2 linked regions of the Streptomyces venezuelae genome follow. The protein of the gene in region 1 interacts with the protein of each later gene in a pairwise test. Links are inferred from orthologs where the notes say so. Each region holds a gene or a part of one and is shown in the gene's direction. Other genes may lie near its edges. The genes, in order: ndk and DEJ49_RS04505.

Region 1 (3,009 bases):
CGCACAACGCCGCGGTGGCGCTCGCCGCCGTGGAGGCGTTCTTCGGCATCGGCTCGCAGCACGCGCGCCCGCTGGACATCGACGCGATCCGCAAGGCGTTCGCGTCCGTGTCCTCGCCGGGCAGGCTCGAAGTCGTGCGCCGTTCGCCGACCGTCGTCCTGGACGCCGCGCACAACCCGGCCGGCGCCCGCGCCACCTCCGCCGCGATCAGCGAGGTCTTCGACTTCAGCCGGCTCATCGGCGTGGTCGGCGCGAGCGACGACAAGGACGTGAAGGGGCTTCTGGAGGCCTTCGAGCCGATCTTCGCCGAGGTCGTCGTCACGCAGAACTCCAGCCATCGCGCGATGGACGCGGACACCCTCGCCGGACTCGCCGTGGAGGTCTTCGGTGACGACCGCGTGCAGGTCGAGCCGCGCCTCGACGACGCGCTGGAGGCGGCGATCACCCTCGCCGAGGAAGAGGGGGAGTACGCGGGCGGCGGCGTCCTCGTCACTGGTTCCGTCATCACGGTCGGCGAGGCCCGACTGCTCCTGGGGAGAGGCTGAATTCCTGTGCGTACGCTCTGCGCTTCGACGCTGATCGGCGAGTTCTTCGTGATCGGCTTCGCGGGCCTGGTCGCCATGAAGGACGACGACCTGTCCATGGGCACGGTCTGGACGGTCTGCGGCATCGCGATGGTGGTGAGCCTCCTGCTCTGCGGGATGGTCACCCGGCCCGGCGGGGTGCAGCTCGGCTGGGCCCTGCAGGTCGCGCTGATCGCGAGCGGTTTCGTGGTGCCGACGATGTTCTTCCTGGGCGCCGTCTTCGCGGCCATCTGGTGGGCTTCGGTCCACTTCGGCCGCAAGATCGACGAGGCGAAGGCCCGCTTCGCGGCCATGGCGGAGGGGCAGCCGGAGGCCGGAGGTAACGCGGCGTAGCCGACCCCGGTATCGTGCGGCCCAATCCCACCCGATCGCATCGATCGTACGAACACCTCTTGGAGCCGCACATGAGCCAGCGCACCCTCGTCCTGCTGAAGCCCGACGCCGTCCGTCGTGGCCTGATCGGCGAGATCATCGGCCGCATCGAGCGCAAGGCGGGCTGGACGATCTCCGCGCTGGAGCTGCGTTCGCTGGACCAGGAGACCCTGGAGCAGCACTACGGCGAGCACAAGGGCAAGCCCTTCTACGAGCCGCTGGTCGCCTTCATGTCGTCCGGTCCCGTCGTCGCGCTCGTCGTCGAGGGCGAGCGGGTCATCGAGGGCGTGCGCGGGCTCGCCGGTCCGACCGACCCGATCGCCGCGGCGCCGGGCTCGATCCGCGGCGACTTCGGCACGATCGTCCGGGAGAACCTGATCCACGCCTCGGACTCGGAGGAGTCCGCGGAGCGCGAGCTCAAGATCTTCTTCCCGGGCGTCGTCTAGTCCGACGCACAGTCTTCTGACCCGGAGTCAGGAGTGCACCGTTCCTGCCCTGGACGGCCGAAGGAATTCGGCCGTCCTTTGGCATATGCGCCCCAATCGGGGGAACCCGTGCCTCCGATGGCACGTCTCCAAGAGCGAGGCGGCCCATCATCTGCTGACAATGGCGAAGACCCTAGCGCCGTGTTCGCGCAGCCGAGACTACGATGGAAGCCTCCACTGCCACACAGCACCCACCTCGCCTACCTAAAAAGCCATCACACGCTCCACTAGGGAAGGCCAGACGCATCCTCATGGGGAACAACATGTCGTTCATCGGCCGTGACATGGCTGTCGACCTCGGGACCGCCAACACGCTGGTGTACGTCAGGGGTCGGGGGATCGTACTCAACGAGCCGTCCGTCGTCGCGATCAACACCAACACCGGTGGCATTCTCGCGGTCGGCGCAGAAGCGAAGAAGATGATCGGGCGCACGCCCGGCAACATCGTCGCGGTGCGCCCTCTGAAGGACGGCGTGATCGCCGACTTCGAGATCACCGAGCGCATGCTCCGCTACTTCATCCTGAAGATCCACAAGCGGCGCTACCTCGCCCGCCCGCGCGTCGTCGTCTGCGTGCCCTCCGGCATCACCGGCGTCGAGCGCCGCGCCGTCATCGAGGCCTCCTCGCAGGCCGGCGCGCGCCAGGTGCACATCATCGAGGAGCCCATGGCCGCGGCCATCGGCTCCGGCCTCCCGGTCCACGAGGCCACGGGCAACATGGTGGTCGACATCGGCGGCGGCACCACCGAGGTCGCGGTCATCAGCCTCGGCGGAATCGTCACGGCACAGTCGATCCGCGTCGCCGGCGACGAGCTGGACAACGCGATCATCCAGCACATCAAGAAGGAGTACTCCCTCCTCCTCGGCGAGCGCACCGCCGAACAGATCAAGATCACCATCGGTTCGGCGTACGACATGGACGCCGACGAGCACACCGAGATCCGCGGCAGGGACCTGGTCTCCGGGCTGCCCAAGACCGTCGTCATCTCCGCCGCCGAGGTCCGCAAGGCCATCGAGGAGCCGGTCAACGCGATCGTGGACGCGGTCAAGACCACCCTCGACAAGTGCCCGCCCGAGCTGTCGGGCGACGTCATGGACCGAGGAATCGTTCTCACCGGCGGCGGCGCCCTGCTGCGCGGCCTCGACGAGCGGCTGCGCCGGGAGACCGGCATGCCGATCCACATCGCCGAGGACCCGCTGGACAGCGTGGCGCTCGGCTCCGGAAAGTGCGTCGAGGAGTTCGAGGCGTTGCAGCAGGTGCTGGACGCCCAGCCGCGCAGATGATCTGACGCGCGAAGATCCGCCGTACGAGTGCCTGCCGCCTCGTGCGGCGGATCGTTGATATAGAGGCACGACACGCAATTCCCGTAAGGCACGACAATTCCCCAGAACCTCGTGGAACCCGCAGATTCCACGGAATCCGATTGAGGAAGGCACGCCGCCGCACGTGAGGGACACACGAGAGAGCCGGCTGCTCCTGGTGCTGCTGGTAGCCATCGCGTTCGCTTTGATCACGGTGGACATCCGCGGCGGCGAGGACTCACCGGTCGACGGTGCCCGCCGGGCCGC
Region 2 (3,203 bases), 1.6 Mb from region 1 along the record:
GACGAGCTGACCGGCTCGGGCCCGTACACCCTGGACGCGTACACGCCGAACGACAAGGCCGATCTGGTCAAGAACGACCACTACGAAGGTGCGGCCGACGTCAAGAACGACGCCGTGACCATCCGCTACTTCAAGAAGTCGTCGGCCATGGTCGACGCCCTCAAGAACAAGCAGATCGACGTGACCTTCCGAGGCCTGGCCTCCGAGGACATCGTCGCCATGCAGGGCCGGGGCAGGCGCGAGCAGGACATCGAGCTCGTCGAGGGCTCGGGCACCGAGATCCGCTACCTGGTCTTCAACACCAAGGACCCGTGGGCGCGGAAACTGCCGGTCAGGCGGGCCGTCGCACAGCTCGTCGACCGCGGCGCCATCGCCCACAAGATCTACAAGGACACCGTCGAGCCGCTGTACTCGATGGTTCCGAGGGGGCTCACGGGCCACGCCACCGGGTTCTTCGACAAGTACGGCAACCCCAGCGTCGCCAAGGCCAGGAAGATCCTCACCGACGCCGGCATCAACCAGCCGGTGCCGCTCACCCTCTGGTACACCACCGACCGCTACGGCTCGGCGACCGAGCCGGAGTTCGCCGAGCTCAAGCGCCAGCTGGAGGGCTCCGGACTGTTCGAGATCACCCTCAAGAGCCGCCCCTGGACCGAGTTCCAGGAGGGCTACAGCAACGGTGAGTACCCCGTCTTCGGCCGCGGCTGGTTCCCCGACTTCCCGGACGCGGACAACTTCATCGCGCCGTTCGTCGGCCCGAAGAACGTGCTCAATACGCCCTACCCGTCCAAGGAGATCACGGACGAGGTGCTGCCGCGCGAGCGCAGGGAGGCGGACCGGGGTGCCGTGATCGACCAGTTCGAGCGGGCCCAGGAGATCCTCGTCGACGACGTCAGGCTCCTGCCGCTCTGGCAGGGCAAGCAGTACATCATGTCCAGCGAGGAGATCGCGGGCGGCGAGCGGGCCCTCGACCCGTCGGCGATCATGATGATGTGGGAGCTGCAGCGCAAGACCAGCTGGTGAGCCGCCGGCAAATGGGGGGACGCGGGCCGGTTGTCAGTGGGCGCCGGTAGGTTCTGTGGTGAGAAATGACCGCACACCGGAGGTTGTTGACGTGACCGACATCGCCATGCTGCCCGCGTCCTGGCGCGGAGTCCTCGGCGAGGAGCTCCAGAAGCCCTACTTCAAGGAGCTCACCGAGTTCGTCGAGGAGGAGCGGGCGAAGGGCCCCGTCTATCCTCCGCGCGAGGAGGTCTTCGCCGCCCTCGACGCGACGCCGTACGACCAGGTGAAGGTCCTCGTCCTCGGCCAGGACCCCTACCACGGCGAGGGCCAGGGCCACGGCCTCTGCTTCTCCGTGCGGCCCGGCGTGAAGACGCCGCCCTCGCTGCGGAACATCTACAAGGAGATGAAGGAGGAGCTCGGCCTCCCCGTGCCCGACAACGGCTATCTGATGCCGTGGGCCCAGCAGGGCGTCCTCCTGCTGAACGCGGTCCTCACCGTCCGTTCCGGAGAGGCCAACTCCCACAAGGGCAAGGGCTGGGAGAAGTTCACGGACGCGGTGATCCGGGCCGTGGCCGACCGCCCCGACCCGGCCGTCTTCGTCCTGTGGGGCAACTACGCGAAGAAGAAGCTGCCGCTCATCGACGAGGAGCGGCACATCGTCGTGCAGGGCGCCCACCCCTCGCCGCTGTCCGCGAAGAAGTTCTTCGGCTCGCGCCCGTTCACGCAGATAAACGAAGCGGTCGCGGCGCAGGGGCACGAGCCGATCGACTGGCGGATCCCCGACATCGGCTGACGTCAGCCGGGCAGGGCGTAGGCGAGGGTGTACGGGGTGGTGGACTGCCCGCCCCGCGCGGTGAACGCACCGGTACCGGTGAGCCCCGCCAGCTCACCGGTCGCCGAGCCGGGCAGCACCGAGAAGGAGCATTCGATGACGCCGTCCGCCCCGAAGGAACCGCGCTGCTCCACGACGAACGAGCCCTTGCGGCCGTCGAGCGTGCCCTCGATGTACTCGTATCCGACGAAGGCGCCGACCGTGTCGTTCGTGTACGCGATGGTGTACTCGCAGGAGGTGCCCGCCGCCTCGACGGCACCGGCGTAGTCGTTGGTGACGGCGGCGTGGGCGATGCGGGCACCGCCGTCGGCGCCCGCGACGGGCTTCTCGTCCCAGTGGGCGAAGGTGAAGGTGCCGCTGGTCTGGTGGGTCATGGGGTCCTCTCGGCGACGGGCCCCGGTCGGGCCGCTCTGACGAGGATGTTGTCAGGGGTACCTGACACCCTCTGTCAGGTATCGGGGCAGACTTGGCCGCATGCGCGCCGACCGGCTCCTGGCCCTCCTCCTGCTGCTCCAGAACCGCGGACGCATGTCCGCACCCGAGCTCGCCGAGGAGCTGGAGGTCTCGGTCAGGACCGTGTACCGGGACGCGGAGGCGCTCGCCGCCTCCGGAGTGCCGGTCTACGCCGAGCGCGGCCCCACGGGCGGCTTCCGGCTCCTCGACGGCTACCGCACCCGGCTGACGGGGCTCACCGAGGGCGAGGCCGACTCCCTCGCCCTCGCCGGCATGCCGACGGCCGCCGCCGACCTGGGCCTCGGCGCGGAACTGGCCACCGCGCAGCTCAAGTTGGCCGCCGCGCTGCCCGCGGCACTCGGTGAGCGGTCGCGGCGCGTCCAGGAGCGCTTCCACCTCGACGCGGCCGCCTGGTTCCGCACCGCGGACCCGGCGCCGCTGCTCGACGTGGTCGCCGACGCCGTCTGGCGCCAGTGCGTCCTGCGGGCGCACTACCGCCGCTGGGGCGGCGAAGTCCACCGCGACCTGCATCCGTTGGGTCTGGTCCTCAAGGCGGGCAACTGGTACCTGGCGGCGTCCGTCGACGGCGCCGTGCGGACGTACCGGGTGTCGCGGTTCCTTGCGGCGACCGTGACCGACGAGCCCGGCGACCGCCCCGACGGCTTCGATCTCGCGGCGTACTGGGCGGAGGCCTCGCGCGGCCTGGAGACGCGGGTGCTGCCGGGCACGGCGCGGCTCAGGGTGTCCCCGGCGGGGCGCCGGCTGCTGCCCGCGATGTTCGGGGCGGCGGGGGTGCGGGCCGCGGACGGGGCGGGCGCGCCGGACGCGGACGGCTGGACGGAGGTGGACCTCGAGGTGGAGGAGCTGCCGGTGGCGGTGGGCGACATCCTGCGGCTCGGCCTGGAGGCGGAGG

The links.
Region 2: the proteins of ndk (region 1) and DEJ49_RS04505 interact in binary tests that used the Escherichia coli proteins (3 or more experiments, as listed by UniProt). The link is inferred for Streptomyces venezuelae from one-to-one orthologs.

The regions. Positions count from the first base shown.
Region 1 is NZ_CP029191.1:2,641,428-2,644,436, reverse strand. What follows is about bases 1-2,695. They hold ndk (nucleoside-diphosphate kinase), read left to right. Parts: upstream 1-988; coding sequence 989-1,402; downstream 1,403-2,695. Other genes in these bases: DEJ49_RS11825 (rod shape-determining protein), read left to right, coding at 1,705-2,695; DEJ49_RS11835 (DUF4233 domain-containing protein), read left to right, coding at 552-917; folC (bifunctional tetrahydrofolate synthase/dihydrofolate synthase), read left to right, coding at 1-545. In the rest of the region: more of DEJ49_RS11825, read left to right, coding at 2,696-2,724; rod shape-determining protein MreC, read left to right, coding at 2,888-3,009. UniProt on the Escherichia coli protein: Major role in the synthesis of nucleoside triphosphates other than ATP. The ATP gamma phosphate is transferred to the NDP beta phosphate via a ping-pong mechanism, using a phosphorylated active-site intermediate.
Region 2 is NZ_CP029191.1:1,034,838-1,038,040, reverse strand. Bases 68-2,956 are described here. They hold DEJ49_RS04505 (uracil-DNA glycosylase), read left to right. Parts: upstream 68-1,114; coding sequence 1,115-1,798; downstream 1,799-2,956. Other genes in these bases: DEJ49_RS04495 (helix-turn-helix transcriptional regulator), read left to right, coding at 2,312-2,956; DEJ49_RS04500 (DUF3224 domain-containing protein), read right to left, coding at 1,801-2,211; DEJ49_RS04510 (ABC transporter substrate-binding protein), read left to right, coding at 68-1,023. In the rest of the region: more of DEJ49_RS04510, read left to right, coding at 1-67; more of DEJ49_RS04495, read left to right, coding at 2,957-3,203. UniProt on the Escherichia coli protein: Excises uracil residues from the DNA which can arise as a result of misincorporation of dUMP residues by DNA polymerase or due to deamination of cytosine.